3 regions of the Bacillus sp. FJAT-27231 genome follow, and region 3 is predicted to be linked to each of the others. Evidence: riboswitches for the same ligand, from Rfam matches in the RefSeq annotation. Region 3 holds a riboswitch; each other region holds the start of a gene.
What was found. A riboswitch is a leader RNA that binds a small molecule or an ion and turns the genes downstream of it on or off. The one in region 3 is predicted to bind S-adenosylmethionine.

Region 1: linked by a shared signal. The riboswitch ahead of AC623_RS02280 (methylthioribulose 1-phosphate dehydratase) and the one ahead of metK (methionine adenosyltransferase) in region 3 are both predicted to bind S-adenosylmethionine.
Region 2: linked by a shared signal. The riboswitch ahead of AC623_RS02845 (bifunctional homocysteine S-methyltransferase/methylenetetrahydrofolate reductase) and the one ahead of metK (methionine adenosyltransferase) in region 3 are both predicted to bind S-adenosylmethionine.

What each region holds. Positions count from the first base shown of each region.
Region 1 covers NZ_LFZU01000001.1:482,380-487,388, reverse strand. Annotated here, with positions in the region: gene AC623_RS02295 (sugar ABC transporter ATP-binding protein) at 1-637, opposite strand, end outside; gene AC623_RS02290 (sugar ABC transporter substrate-binding protein) at 724-1,821, opposite strand; gene AC623_RS02285 (VOC family protein) at 1,861-2,232, opposite strand; gene AC623_RS02280 (methylthioribulose 1-phosphate dehydratase) at 2,276-2,914, opposite strand; SAM riboswitch class I at 2,981-3,083, opposite strand; gene AC623_RS02275 (2,3-diketo-5-methylthiopentyl-1-phosphate enolase) at 3,306-4,502, opposite strand; gene AC623_RS02270 (1,2-dihydroxy-3-keto-5-methylthiopentene dioxygenase) at 4,554-5,009, opposite strand, start outside.
Region 2 covers NZ_LFZU01000001.1:610,739-615,747, reverse strand. Annotated here, with positions in the region: gene mreBH (rod-share determining protein MreBH) at 1-968, shown strand, start outside; gene AC623_RS02855 (nitric oxide synthase oxygenase) at 1,020-2,102, opposite strand; gene AC623_RS02850 (EamA family transporter) at 2,180-3,082, opposite strand; SAM riboswitch class I at 3,228-3,339, shown strand; gene AC623_RS02845 (bifunctional homocysteine S-methyltransferase/methylenetetrahydrofolate reductase) at 3,428-5,009, shown strand, end outside.
Region 3 covers NZ_LFZU01000001.1:3,181,947-3,186,955, reverse strand. Annotated here, with positions in the region: gene pckA (phosphoenolpyruvate carboxykinase (ATP)) at 1-1,272, opposite strand, end outside; SAM riboswitch class I at 1,511-1,676, shown strand; gene metK (methionine adenosyltransferase) at 1,824-3,023, shown strand; gene AC623_RS15240 (gamma carbonic anhydrase) at 3,051-3,578, opposite strand; gene AC623_RS15235 (alpha/beta hydrolase) at 3,714-4,523, shown strand; gene AC623_RS15230 (tetraprenyl-beta-curcumene synthase family protein) at 4,533-5,009, shown strand, end outside.

The DNA.
Region 1 (5,009 bases), 2.7 Mb from region 3:
TGATCTCTTCGCAAATAGCAAACAGCTCCGGCAATCGGTGAGAGATAAAAATAACGGCTACTTCCTTTTCTTTTAGCAGACGGATGAGCCGAAACAGCTCTTCTGTTTCCGTCTGGCTTAATGGCGCTGTCGGCTCATCCAATATCAAACATTTACATTGATCAGAAATCGCTCTGGCAATTAATACCATTTGCTTTTCTGCCAGGGTCAGTTCATCCACCCGCTTGTGGGTCGAAATAGCCACATGCAAACTCGCTAGAATATCCGCCGCCTGCCGGTGAAGCGATTTCCAATTGACTAGCTGCTTCTTCCCCATGCTGTGAATCATTTTCTCGAGCATAATATTTTCACCAACAGTTAAGTAAGGAATAAGAGCCGTATCCACTTCTTGATACACCATTTGAATCCCTAATTGCTTCGCCTCTTTCGGAGAACGGATAGCCGCTTCCTTCCCGTGAAAATAAATGCCCCCTCGATAATGATCATAAGCTCCGGATAGCACTTTCATTAATGTGGATTTTCCCGCTCCGTTGGCACCAATCAGAGCATGAATTTTTCCCTTCTCCACATGAAAATTCACATTCTTTAAAGCCGCCACCCCTGGGAAATCAATCGAGATATTTCTCATTTCAATCATCGTACTCGTTCCCTTCTCATAAAATGGGTATGGCCATGAAGAAAAACGGAAGCATCCGCTAGAAATCAAGCGAATGCTCTCTCTTCTCAATAGTGTTCTTTCAACGTTTTCATCCAATCCTCTTCAAACTCAGCTGATTTCCCCCAGTTAGGCACGACGCTCTTTAAGCTCTCCATATTCACCGGCTCTTTAGATGAAGATAATTCCTTTTGCGAGATTAAGCTTGCATCTAATGCATATTCTTGCGGTGTGTCTTCTCCCGCCAATTTCTTTGCTAAAATTCTCATATCAATTTTCCCGATTAGTGACGGGTCAACTGCTGCTGTGTACTTCCATGAACTGCCTTTTTCCTGCATTAATTGTAAATCTGCATTCGATACATCAATTCCGTAAATTTTCACTTCATCACGGCCTGCTTCTTTAATCGCACGAGCTGCTCCGATAGCAAAGGCATCCCATGTTGCATAAATCGCATCTAGCTTGCCTTTCGGATACTTTTTCAACATTGCCTGAACCGCGTTTTGTGTTTGAACGGACGTATCAGCAGCGGCCACACCAAATCGTTCCACTTCTTTGATGCCCGGATTGTTCTTTAATGTTTCCTCATATACCGCATTACGGCGAACCATTGGCGGGAAGCCATCTACCCAAAGGTAAGCAATGTTGGCTTTCCCGTTAAAATCCTTCACTAATTGATCTAAGCTTAAGGTAGCCAATGCTTTATCATCTTGAGATGTTAAGGTTACACCATCCACTTGTTTTAAATCCTCAACCGAGTCAAACGTAACAACACTCTTATCTTTTTCTCTCAATTTTTTCACCGCATCAACAGTTGCAGCATCGTCCCCATGAGAGATAATCACTCCGTCATAATCTTGGTTAGCAGCTTGTTCAATGGCATCGTGAAATTTAGCCGTATCACCGTTCGCTGTAAAGATATCCACCTTAAATCCAAGATCTTCGCCCTCTTTTTTCGCACCCGCTAAAAATTGAGCTGTATGATCGTCACCGCCAATTTTCCGGATGACTTTTACTTTCACTTCTTCTCCGTTTGCGAATCGTTCAGGCACATTTTCAATTTTCCCTGGTTTCTTTTCATCTGAGGAGGCCGTTTTTTCGCCTGTTGAACACCCCGTCAGCAACAATGTTAAAGCTAAACCTGATACTGCTAACTTTTTAGCTATCTTTATCATCTTAAAAATCCCCCTATTACTTTCTGTAAATTAATTAGTTTCAAACAATTCGAGCCATTCGCCATCCGGTCCTTCAAAGAACATGTAACGAGAGCCGTTTGGCAGCGTTGTAATTTCTTTATCAATGAAACGAACACCAGCCTCTTTCAACCTTGCAATCTCACTTTCAATGCCCTCCACTTTTAAAGCAAGATGATGAACTTTCCCTTCCACAGGCAATGAATCATTATATCCTTCCAACAGTTCGATCTGGGTTCCTTCTTTATCTTCTGTTCCGATAAAGGCTATTTTAATTTGACCGTTCGGATGATCCAAGCGGCCCAAAAGCTGAAAACCGATAATGTCTGTGTAAAATGAAATGGACTTTTCTAAGTTCTTCACCATGATTCCGACATGTTCCATTCTTTTAATCAATTTGTCCCCCGCCATTTCTTTATGTCTACTATTATTTCTGCCTAATGATTTGTAAATTTGCCTTTGCCTGCAGAAGCGCCAGCTCGTATTGAAACAAGAACTCACATGCTTCAAGTACTTTTTTAGCCTCAAAGGCGTTCTTTCCCCAAGCTGTGATTCCATGATTGCGGATGAGAACGGCTCCCTTATCTTCTTCTACAAACGGGGCTAAAGCGGCTGCTAGTTTTGGAATATCAGCGTGATTAGGAATGATCGGAATTTCCCACTCGGCATCTTCTTCCCAGCGGCCGAAAGCTTTAATCAGTTCCTGTCCTTTAAATACAACTTTTCCTTCATCGCCATAAATTTCCGAAATCACGTTGTTCGCTATCGTATGAACGTGAAGGCTGCAGCCCGCATTCGACCTGCCATAGATTTCACAATGGAGAAGAGTCTCGGCAGAAGGCTTAACATTCGTTTCTCCTACAGGATTTCCGTCCTGATCAACAAGCAAAAAATCTTCATTTGTCTTTTTTCGTTTATCTTTTCCGCTAGCCGTTACGAGAAATTGGAGCGGCTCACCCTGTACTTTAATGGCCAAGTTCCCGCTCGTTCCCATGAACCAGTCGCGTGCTGCCAGTTCCTCTTTTATATCTGCCAACTCATGAATCCGAGTCACCACTATACTCAACTCTTATCAACCTGCCTTTCTATACAAAAAACCTCTTCGATAAGAAGAGGTTTTCGAAAAAACAACTTCTTATCTTTCAGCATGACTGCTGTGAGAATTAGCACCGTGCTTAAAAAAGTCGGTTGCCGGGCTTCATAGGGCTCATCCCTCCGCCTGCTCTTGATAAGATCTCGTTATTAAATTTATTATTCTCATGAATTTACTTGGATTATGTCACGTTCATCCAAAACTGTCAATATCTTTTATTTTAAAAAAGGACTCTGGTAATAATAAATGTTGATTTACACTCTAGTCACTTTGCTTTCTGCCCCAATCAACCATTTAGAAATAATATTCACCTGTAACGGAGCTAAAAATTAAAAAAACGAAACCGCTTATGGCTTGGATCACTTTATGAAGTCGTGACAATTCCCCATTGGTCAATGGCACGCTTTAAAGGTTCTGACGTTTTAGCTGCTTCCGTTAAGGAAACATTATTTATACTCGCATCAATCGCAGCTCGGAAAGCTTGGGCACCGCTGATTGGTCCATCTGGATGTCCAAAGACTCCTCCTCCTGCGTTGATGACCAAGCTCTCGCTGCCAAAATCTTTTAACAACTGCGGCACCATTCCTGGATGAATCCCAGCAGAAGGCACAGAGAAAGTTTGTTCAAAACGATTTTCTTCCGTAAGCGCCTGCCCAATCGCTAATGCATCAGACGATGGGATCGCTACATTCCCGTATGGACTTGGGAATAAGGAGAAATCTCCACCGGTTAGACGCGTTAGCTTTCCAACAAGCAAGGAATACGAGTAGCCACCGCCAGGCTGTCCAGCTAGAACGCCTGATAAAGCAGAATGTGCCATAATAGGCAAAGAAATATTGTCATTTTCACGCAACGCTTGCAATGTGTCCAATCCATAAGCATGCACATTAAACAATAAAGCATTCGCTCCTAGTTCTTGCGCCCGCTCTGCTTTCTCCTGAAGTTCATTTGATCTCCCCGACAGATTCACTGCATATAAAGCTCGCTGGCCTGTATGTTCATAATGACGGTTAATGATTTCTCTAGCTGTTGTGATTCTCTTTTCAAAAGGCGTTAACTCATTCTCAAAAAGAATTTCATCGTCTTTAATCAGATCAATGCCTCCTGCCAGCAGGTCTTCTAATTGAGAAGAGAAAAAAGACAAATCTCTGCCTATCACTCCTTTGAAAATAGCCATCAACAAGGGACGATCGTATAGATTTAATTTCTCCCTGACCCCCTTCACCCCAAAGCGCGGTCCAGGGAATTGGCGGAGAAGCTCATCATCAAATGTTAGATCAACTAACTCATGGCCTTCAAAAAAAGAAAGCTTTCCATATACGGTTGTCAAAATAGCGGGAAGATCGGCTGAAAAATTAGCGGATGGATAATGGATTTTTACTGTGTCCTTTTCCTCTCCTTTTTCTACTGACACAACTTCCCCTTTATTTTTCTGTAATTGCTGACGCTCCAAATGTGGAATATCTGTCCAAGAACCGACTGTCAGGCCTAAAGCATATTGTTCTGCCTTTTTTTCTTGATCGGGATGCGACGGGAACAGATAAGTAGCTGTTACACCCATAAAATGCCCTCCTCTGTCATTCTGTAACTTCATTCATTCCAAAACTCTCTTTTAGTAAACTGGCACCCAGCCTTCTTCTGTTACGAAAATACGGACAGCAACTACTTTACGGTCATCAGATAATGTAAAGTAATGGCGGACACTTTCAGGAACCGAAATAAGATCTCCAGGATTTAAATGAACCTCAAAGAATCGGCCGTCCTTTCCTTGGATAACAAAAACGCCGTGTCCGCTTGCAATAAATCGGACTTCATCATCTGTATGATGATGCTCACGCTGGAAGTTTTTCAATAACTCTTCCAAGTTTGGAGTGTGATCTGCTAAGGAAATCACGTCCCAAGCTTTATATCCGCGTCTCTCGGCAATATCTTTAATTTCCGTTTCAAAAGCAGCTAAAATCTCTTGCTTTTCTTCATCATTCAACACATACTTTTCTTGCAAATGAGCGGGTAATTTAGAAATATCCCAATGCTCGTAAATGACATCTTGCTTGTCCAAAAAGGCAAT
Region 2 (5,009 bases), 2.6 Mb from region 3:
CCAACTTGCTTGTTTACAGTAAGGATAAAGGTATTATCGTCAATGAACCATCTGTAGTAGCGATCGACACAGAAACAAGAAAAGTGCTTGCTATTGGCACAGATGCTAAAAATATGATCGGAAAAACCCCTGGGCGGATTATTGCTACACGTCCAATGAAGGACGGCGTCATCGCCGACTTTGATATTACCTCTGAAATGCTTAAAGGGTTAATGAAAAAAGCTGGAAAAGTATTAGGTTTTAATATTCGTAAGCCAAATGTAGTCGTGTGTACTCCTTCCGGTGCCACTTCTGTCGAAAAAAGAGCGATCCAGGATGCAGTAAAGAGCAGCGGCGCGAAGACTGTTCATCTCATTGAAGAGCCTGTTGCCGCTGCTATCGGAGCTGATTTGCCTGTAGAAGAGCCTATTGCCAACTTAATCGTTGATATTGGCGGCGGCACAACGGAAGTTGCGATTATCTCTTACGGAGGAGTCGTTTCTTGCAACTCTATTCGCATTGGCGGCGATAAATTAGATGAGGATATTATTCAATATATCCGCAAGCAATATAACCTCCTTATCGGAGAGCGGACAGCAGAAAAAGTAAAAATGGAGATTGGCTATGCTTTAGTTGATCATGAAGAGCGTTTAATGGATGTACGCGGACGCGATCTTGTGACCGGCTTACCGAAAACCATTGAAGTAAGCTCTTATGAAATCCAAAAAGCCATTAAAGAATCTTTGCTTGCGATCTTAGAAACGATTCGCGTGACTCTTGAAAATTCCCCTCCTGAATTAAGCGGTGATATCGTGGATAGAGGAGTGGTAATCAGCGGTGGCGGTTCCTTGTTGAATGGCATGCAAGAATGGCTCAGCCAGGAAATTATCGTTCCTGTTCACCTGGCACCAAATCCATTAGAGTCTGTGGCCATCGGTACCGGACGTTCACTCCACGTGATGAAAAGCTTACAAAAAGTAACGAGCTGAAAATAATCAATACAAGAAACAGAAAAAGCAGCCTTTTCGGCTGCTTTTTTGTTAGTAAATCGTTTCCTGATAAAAATAGTTAGGTGTTTTGATAGAATTATTATATTCTTTATGGAAAACATGGACAGCCGCTGGGGATACCGGCGGAATTAACCACGTCCAATCCCCTGTTATGGCTCTTCCTTCTCGCTCTTCGTTTTGCTCAAATGTTCTAAATTGCTGAGCGGCTGTGTGATGATCGACGATACTCACTCCTGCATTCTTAAATGAGTGAAGAACAGCTATATTTAATTCAACGAGCGCTCGGTCTTTCCACATAGATGAAGCTCTGCTCATATCTAGTTCCATTCGCTCCGCAATAACAGGAAGCTGGTTGTAACGAAAATCATCTGCCAAGTTACGGGCTCCAACTTCTGTTCCCATATACCAACCGTTGAATGGAGCTGCTTTATACTCAATTCCTCCTATTTCCAGCTTCATATCAGAAATAATAGGAACGGCATACCATTTTAATTGCAGCTCGGCAAACCAATCATATTCTGGATGAACAATGGAAATTTCCTTCACTAGCTCTTTATTCAATTCTTGCAGCTCAGGTGGACGATTGCCTATTTGCACAACCCAAGGCAATAGATCAAAATCCGTCCCCTCTCCTCTCCAGCCAAGCTTTTGACACCTAGCCGTTAAGTCAATGGAAGCCGGATCACCCTTTATTCCTTCTTCTGTTTTATAGCCAGCATACCGAATCAATTGATGATTCCAAATACGAATGTCCTCTTGTCCCTCTTTGGATGGACGAAAGATAGTAATAGTTGGGCGGATTTTCCCTTCATTCGACGCAAACTCAACGTGACGGCTTAAAGCTTCAAATACCTCTTTTTCAGTTTCGGCTTTTCTTTCATCAAATACATGAAGCATTTGCCAAAATAATCGCCCAATACAACGGTTGCTATTGCGCCATGCCATTTTTGCCCCATGGCTAAGTTCTTCATACGTTTGCGTGTACGTGCCCGTTGTTTCAATTTGCTCTCTTATTTCGTGAAGACGGGCTTTCATTTCTTCGCTCGGTTTACTCAATTCCTGATAACAAACTGTAATAAATTCCTTCGCTTGCTTCCACAATTGTGTATTCATTTATTTACCGTCCTGTAAGTAGTATTTACCCACAGTATAGCATTTTTCTGCTTTCTGCTTTGTGACGACTTCTAGAACTAACTGCTGTACAAATGCTTCGGTTTTATCCTTCCACCTCGCGGCCACTGCGGTATGGCAATGCCAATTAAGATAATCATAATCCCAGAAACTTGTTCAGCGGTCAAGTGCTCGCCAACGACTAGCATGGCACCAATCATAGCGGCTGGCAGTTCTGCTGCCCCGAGAATAGTAGCCACCCCGGAATCAACGTGCGGGGTACCGAGAGCGAAAAGGATAACGGGTACAAGGACACCTAGCAGTCCAACAAGCAGCCCGTATTTCCATAAACCGCCTGTCATCGTCCCATCTACAATAAAAGCCGGTGATACGAACAATAAAGCGGTCAATAAGCCGCCAAGAGAAATGATAAAGCTTTTCTGAATAGCCGGTACTTCTGTTCCTGTTTTTCCGCTGAAGAAAATAAATAAAGCAAACATCAAAGCAGCTAAAAGTCCGGAAATAAGCCCCTTTGGATCGCTTAACAAGTTAATTCCCTCTGAAGATATTCCAGCAGCTAGAAACGTGCCAGCCCATAAAACAACAGCCGAAACAATCTTTACAGCTGACGGAAACGCTCTTAAATAAATCGATTCAATGAGAATTCCCATCCAAGTAAATTGAAAGAGCAGGACGATGGCAATAGAAGCTGACAGCTCCTGGATGCTTGTCGCATAAAAAACACCCGTTAAGCTAAGCAGCACACCAAGCCCAAGCAATGATGCGATTTGCTTAAACTGCAGCCTACTACGTTTTGTTATAATGAAAGGGATCAGCATTAGCAGAAGTCCAAAGACATATTGTGAACCTGTCATCTGGCCGGCCTGATAACCTGCATTGGTTGCCAGCTTGACGACTGAAGCTTGAAAACCATAGCTGCATGCCCCTGCTAAAATAAATAACGAATAACGAAGCTGATTCAACCTGATTCCTCCTTTATCTGTTAAAAGTATAGCTCGCTGTCTTCTGTTCGACAATCCCTCTCAAATATTCTAAATTTTCTATTGACTAATCCCACTTAAAGAGATATGATATGTTCAATTATCTTACTAAATCTATATATATTTATTCTTATCAAGAGAAGCTGAGGGGACTGGCCCTGTGAAGCTTCAGCAACCAGCCGCTAGCGGGCCTAGGTGCTAAATCCAGCAAACTGCTTTGTCAGTTTGAGAGATAAGAAGGATTAAACATTCACAATGTAAAGCCTTCTTAATTGTAAGAAGGCTTTTTCTTATGATAAGAATAGCGATTCGGAAAGGACGGAAAATATGACGTTATTAGAAAGGCTGCAAAACGAAGTACTAATAGCTGACGGGGCAATGGGTACTCTCCTCTATTCCTATGGGATTGACTTTTGCTATGAGGAGCTCAATATAGAAAAACCCGAGATTATTGAGAAAATTCATCGTGAATATATAAAAGCAGGTGCAGATGTTATTCAAACAAACACGTACAGTGCCAATGCTTTGAAACTGACAAGGTATGGAATGGAAGATCGTGTAGAAGAATTGAACAAAGCAGCCGTGCGCATTGCCAAAAAAGCCGCAGCGCCTGATCAGCGATTTGTACTCGGAACGATCGGCGGCATGCGCGGCATCCGCAAAAGCAGCGTTTCCCTCGCGGATATTAAAGCGTCCTTTCAACAGCAGGCAGAAGCCATCTTATTAGAAGAGCCTGATGGGTTCCTCCTTGAAACCTATTATGACTTTGAAGAATTAACGACCGTTTTACAGCTGCTCCGCCAAATGACAGACTTGCCTATCATTTCCCAAGTATCAATGCACGAGCCGGGTATTCTGCAAAATGGCCTTTCACTAAATCATGCTTTCAAACAGCTTGAAGCACTCGGTGCCAATGTTGTCGGTGTGAACTGCCGACTCGGCCCCTATCATACTATTCAAGCCTTTGAAGAAGTGACATTGCCTGAAAAAGCCTTTTTGTCAGCGTACCCGAATGCCAGCCTTCTTGATGTTGAAGACGGGCGTATTGTCTACGAATCGGAAGCTGATTATTTTGGCCAGGCAGCGGTGCATTTGCGCAACGAAGGTGTCCGTCTCATCGGTGGCTGCTGCGGCACAACGCCTAAGCACATTGAGGCAGCCAAAAAAGCACTCGCTGGCCTTGCACCGATTACAGAGAAAAAAGTAGTTGCTAAAAAACCGATTATTATTAAAGAGCCGGCCCCGCTAGTGGTACCGCCGCTCCATGAGCAGGTAAAGAAAGAACGGACCATTATCGTTGAACTTGATACGCCGAAACATTTAGATACGGCTACTTATATTAAGGGGGCTAAGGCTCTGCAACAAACAGGGATGGCGGCTATCACAATGGCCGATAACTCCCTTGCCTCCCCGCGCGTCAGCAATTTGGCAATGGGCTCTCTACTCAAAATGCAGCATCAGATCCGCCCGCTTGTCCACATTACATGCCGAGATCGGAACTTGATTGGCTTACAATCTCATCTAATGGGGTTACATGCTCTTGGACTTCATGATGTACTTGCCATTACAGGGGACCCGACGAAAGTTGGCGACTTCCCAGGGGCCACTTCTGTATATGATGTTTCGAGCATGGAGCTTATCCAATTAATCAAACAGCTAAACGAGGGAATTTCTTTTTCAGGCAAGCCGTTAAAACAAAAAGCAAACTTTTCCGTTGCAGCCGCCTTCAATCCAAATGTGCGCGTACTCGATCGGGCTGTGAAGCGCCTAGAGAAGAAAATTGAATGTGGGGCTGATTACTTTATTACACAGCCGATTTTTACAAAAGAAAAAATCGTCGAAGTATACGAAGCGACGAAGCATTTACCGACTCCAATCTTCCTTGGCATTATGCCACTAACAAGCTCGC
Region 3 (5,009 bases):
CACGAGGAACACCTGAACGTTGTGCTCATCGATTTTCTCACCGAGCATTTCCGCATAGCGTGTTGCTTCAAGCGGAAGGAATGGTGAGCCGAAGCATGTAGAGAATGTTACTTGCGGAGAAGTGACTCCACGCTCTGTACCAGCAAGCTTAGATGTGTATCCGCTCAAGAAATGATACATTGCTTGCTCTTTTGTTAACTTGCTGATTGGAGGCAGAACGCCGAATGCATCAGCTGTTAAGAAAATGATTGTATTTGGATGACCGGCTACGCTTGGGTCAACGATGTTATCAATTGCTTGTAATGGATAAGCAGCACGAGTATTTTCTGTCAAGCTGTTATCATTGTAATCTGGAATGCGGGATTGTTCATCAAGTACCACATTCTCAAGGACCGAACCGAAACGGATCGCATCAAAAATTTGTGGTTCTTTTTCACGAGAAAGTCCGATTGTTTTAGCGTAGCAGCCGCCTTCAATATTGAACACGCCGCTCGCAGACCAGCCATGCTCGTCATCACCGATTAAGCGGCGATTTGGATCAGCACTTAACGTTGTCTTACCTGTACCTGAAAGACCGAAGAACAATGCTACGTCACCTTCATAGCCAACGTTTGCTGAGCAGTGCATAGATAAGATGTCGTTTTCTGGAAGTAGATAGTTCATTACAGAGAAGATTGATTTTTTCATTTCTCCTGCATATTCCGTTCCGCCGATCAACACAATGCGGCGCTCAAAAGAAATGATAACGAATGCTTCTGATTTTGTGCCATCTACTGCAGGATCTGCTTTGAAGTTCGGCGCAGATACGATTGTAAAGCCTGCTTGATGATCTTTTAATTCTTCTTCAGTCGGACGAATGAAAAGCTGATGAGCAAATAAGTTATGCCATGCGTATTCATTGATCACTTGGATTGGAAGACGGTGAGCTGGATCAGCCCCTGCAAATCCTTTGAATACGAATAGTTCTTCTTGCTCCTTTAAATAGTTGATCACTTTCGTGTATAATTGATCAAATACTTCTGAAGAAATCGGTTCGTTCACGGGACCCCAATCAATTTTATCTTTTGTTGATGGTTCTTCAACGATAAACTTGTCTTTAGGAGAACGCCCTGTATACTTTCCCGTTTCAGCACTTACTGCTCCAGAAGCAGTTAGAACGCCTTCTTTGCGATTAAGTACTTTTTCTACGAGCAGCGGCACAGATGGCTGCATTGTTACGTTAGCACCTTTTAAAAGTTCCAAAATTTCGTTTGAAACACTAGCAGTTTTCATAAATAAATAACCATCCTTTATCTGAATTTAAATGAATTGGCATCTTAATCGTTTACTCAAAAATAGTATAACACATTACATTTAATAGTCTATACTATTCATTTATTTTTTTTTGTGACTTTTTATTAACAAATTGTTCCCTTCTTTATGAAAAGAAACCGGAAAAAACAAAGAGATTTTACACTAAATCTGTTGACATTGCCAGAGGGATTACGTATGATGTAACCTTGAACGGATACTCTTATCCTGAGCTGGCGGAGGGACAGGCCCAATGAAGCCCGGCAACCTGCTTGATTATAGGCGGCAGTCATAACAGAGACTGACCAGCACTTATATCATTATAAGATTATTTTCAAGACAAAGGTGCTAACCTGCAGCAAGGGCAAAACCTTGAGCGATAAGAGTGAAAGGCCTATGTTGACAAGACCAACCTTTCCTCTCTTTATTTCAGGAGGGGTTTTTTTATTTTTAAAAGGATAAACTTAGGGAAAATGAGTACCGTACCATTAACGATCGGCAGTTTCGTTGATCATTTTTAAGGAGGAAGTTTCATGACTAAAAATCGTCGTCTCTTTACTTCAGAGTCAGTTACTGAAGGGCATCCGGACAAAATTTGTGATCAGATTTCTGATGCCATCCTGGATGAAATCTTGTCAAAAGATCCAAATGCACGCGTAGCGGCAGAAACATCTGTTACAACTGGGCTTGTACTCGTAGCAGGGGAAATTACAACATCTTCTTACGTGGACATTAATAAAATCGTTCGTGAAACAGTAAGAGAAATTGGCTACACACGTGCAAAATATGGATTTGATGCAGACACTTGTGGTGTGCTGACATCTATTGATGAGCAGTCTCCTGACATTGCAGCAGGGGTAGACGTTGCTCTTGAAGCTCGTGAAGGCCAAATGAGTGATGAAGAAATCGAAGCGATTGGCGCAGGCGACCAAGGCTTAATGTTTGGCTTTGCTTGTAATGAAACAAAAGAATTAATGCCGCTGCCGATTTCACTTGCTCATAAATTGTCCCGCCAGCTGACAAAAGTAAGAAAAGAAGAAACGCTAAATTATTTGCGTCCAGATGGTAAAACACAAGTAACCGTTGAATACGATGAGAACGATAAGCCAGTAAGAATTGACACTATCGTTATTTCAACGCAGCATCATCCGGAAGTAACGCTTGAACAAATTCAAAGCGATTTGCGTGAGCAAGTGATTAATCCAGTTGTCCCAGCTGAATTAATTGATGAGAATACAAAATTCTTTATTAATCCAACGGGCCGTTTCGTTATTGGCGGACCTCAAGGGGATGCTGGTTTAACTGGCCGAAAAATCATTGTGGATACATACGGCGGATATGCACGCCATGGCGGTGGAGCATTCTCCGGTAAAGATCCAACAAAAGTAGACCGTTCAGCAGCTTATGCCGCTCGTTATGTAGCGAAAAATATTGTTGCTGCTGGCCTGGCTGATAAATGTGAAGTGCAGCTCGCTTATGCGATTGGTGTAGCACAGCCTGTATCGATTGCCATTGATACATTCGGTACTGGAACGGTTTCTGAGGAGCAGCTTGTGGAACTTGTTCGCAGCAACTTTGATCTTCGTCCAGCTGGTATCATTAATATGCTTGGACTTCGCCGTCCGATTTACAAGCAAACAGCAGCTTACGGACATTTTGGCCGTACAGATGTCGATCTTCCATGGGAAAGAACAGATAAAGCTGACCTCTTAAAAGAACAAGCAGCAAACTAATGAAAAATCAAAAAGCCTGGAGACTTTTTAATAGTCTTCAGGCTTTTTCTGTATACTTTTATAATATTGTCCTTTTTCTACATATTCTCTTACAATGCGTTCCATGTCTTTTCGGTCTTCCTCGTTCACTGGACGAATGACTTTTGCTGGCCGTCCGAATGCGACAGAGTGAGGCGGAATGACCTTGCCTTGTGGAACGAGACTGCCAGCTCCAATAAAGGCACCTTCACCGATTTCAGCATTGTCAAGAATAATGGATCCCATCCCAATAAGAGCATTTTTTCTAATTTTACAGCTGTGCAGGATTACCTGATGGCCAATCGTGACTTCATCTTCAATGATGAGAGGATTGTTTGGGCTTTGGTGAAGCACGGAATTATCCTGAATGCTGACTTTTTTCCCAATCACAGTGGGAGCTACGTCTCCTCGAATAGAGGTATTAAACCAAACATTGGTTTCTTCGCCGATTGTCACGTCGCCGGTAATGGTTACGTAATCCGCTATATAAGCGGAATCAGCAATTTTCGGTGTTTTATTGTTATAAGGATAAATCATCTTTCTCCCCTTCCTTTATTTGTCCCGCCAAAGATAAGCAGGATCAATTTGCTTATTATTTTAACTAAAACGATTTGATTTGTATAATAGAAGGTAAAAAGTATAGGACTATAAAAAGCCGGAGGAAGATGCGTGATGTGGAAATGGGAAACAAAACAACAGCCGAAAGGTGTCATCGTTATGATTCATGGAGCGATGGAGCATCATGGCCGTTATGGCTGGCTGATTGAAATGTGGCGCAGAAACGGCTTTCATGTGGTAATGGGCGATTTGCCTGGCCAAGGTATGACATCGAGAGCACAAAGAGGACACATTTCATCTTTTAATGAATATATCGAGGAAGTAAAAGACTGGGTACAGGCAGCCTACCAGTTTGATTTGCCTTTATTCTTATTAGGACATAGTATGGGAGGGCTAATTGCCATCCGGCTGCTTCAGGAAATGGAAGTAGAAACGGCAGGGGTTATCTTATCTTCCCCTTGTCTTGGGATGATTCACACCCCGCCAAAGATTGTCGACATTCTATCGCATGGGCTAAATTCACTCTCTCCTTCAGTAAAGTTTTCTTCTGGATTGACAGTCGAAATGGCGACAAGAAATGAAGAGGTTAGACAAGCTGATAAAGAGGACATGCTGTATGTGAACAAAGTGTCCGTTCGCTGGTACCGTGAACTGCTTCAGGCGATGAAGACAGCCGACTTAAAGACAGGGGCAGTGCCAGATGTTCCGCTTCTCGTTATGCAAGCAGGACATGACTTAATCGTTGATAAAAAAAGTGTGAGAAAGTGGTTTCATCGTCTTGATTTATCAGAGATGCACTATAAGGAGTGGCCGGGTCTTTATCATGAAATATTTAATGAACCGGAACGGGAAGAAGTCTTTCACTATGCTAAGGGATTTGTAGAAAATAGACTGCGTTTATTAGGGTACGTGATTGAGGAATGAGGTGACAAAATGCCAGTCCCGATGACACCGTTGCACTTAATGCATAGCATGTATAAAAGGGTCTTTCCGATTGTTCATGAACAGCTATGTTATTGGAAAGCAAAAGCGAAAGAGATTCCAAATGAAGAATTGCGCCGCCAGGCTCTCTCCAGTATTACTCATAAAACATTTCATTGCGAGGGAGGGGCTGTGCTGGCATTATTGTCGGGGAAAAACTTTACAGAAGCTATTCGCTTCATTGTTGCCTATCAGACGATTAGTGATTATCTTGATAATCTTTGTGATCGCAGTACGTCGCTTGATCCAGCTGATTTTGCGGCTCTTCATGAAGCGATGGAAGATGCTTTGTCACCAGGGGCGCCGCTGCGCCATTATTATCGCTATCGCTTAGATCAAAATGACGGCGGCTATTTAGTCGAACTAGTCAAGACGTGCCAGTCCGTGCTCGCTGAAATGATGGGCTATGAAATCATTTCTCCTTTTCTC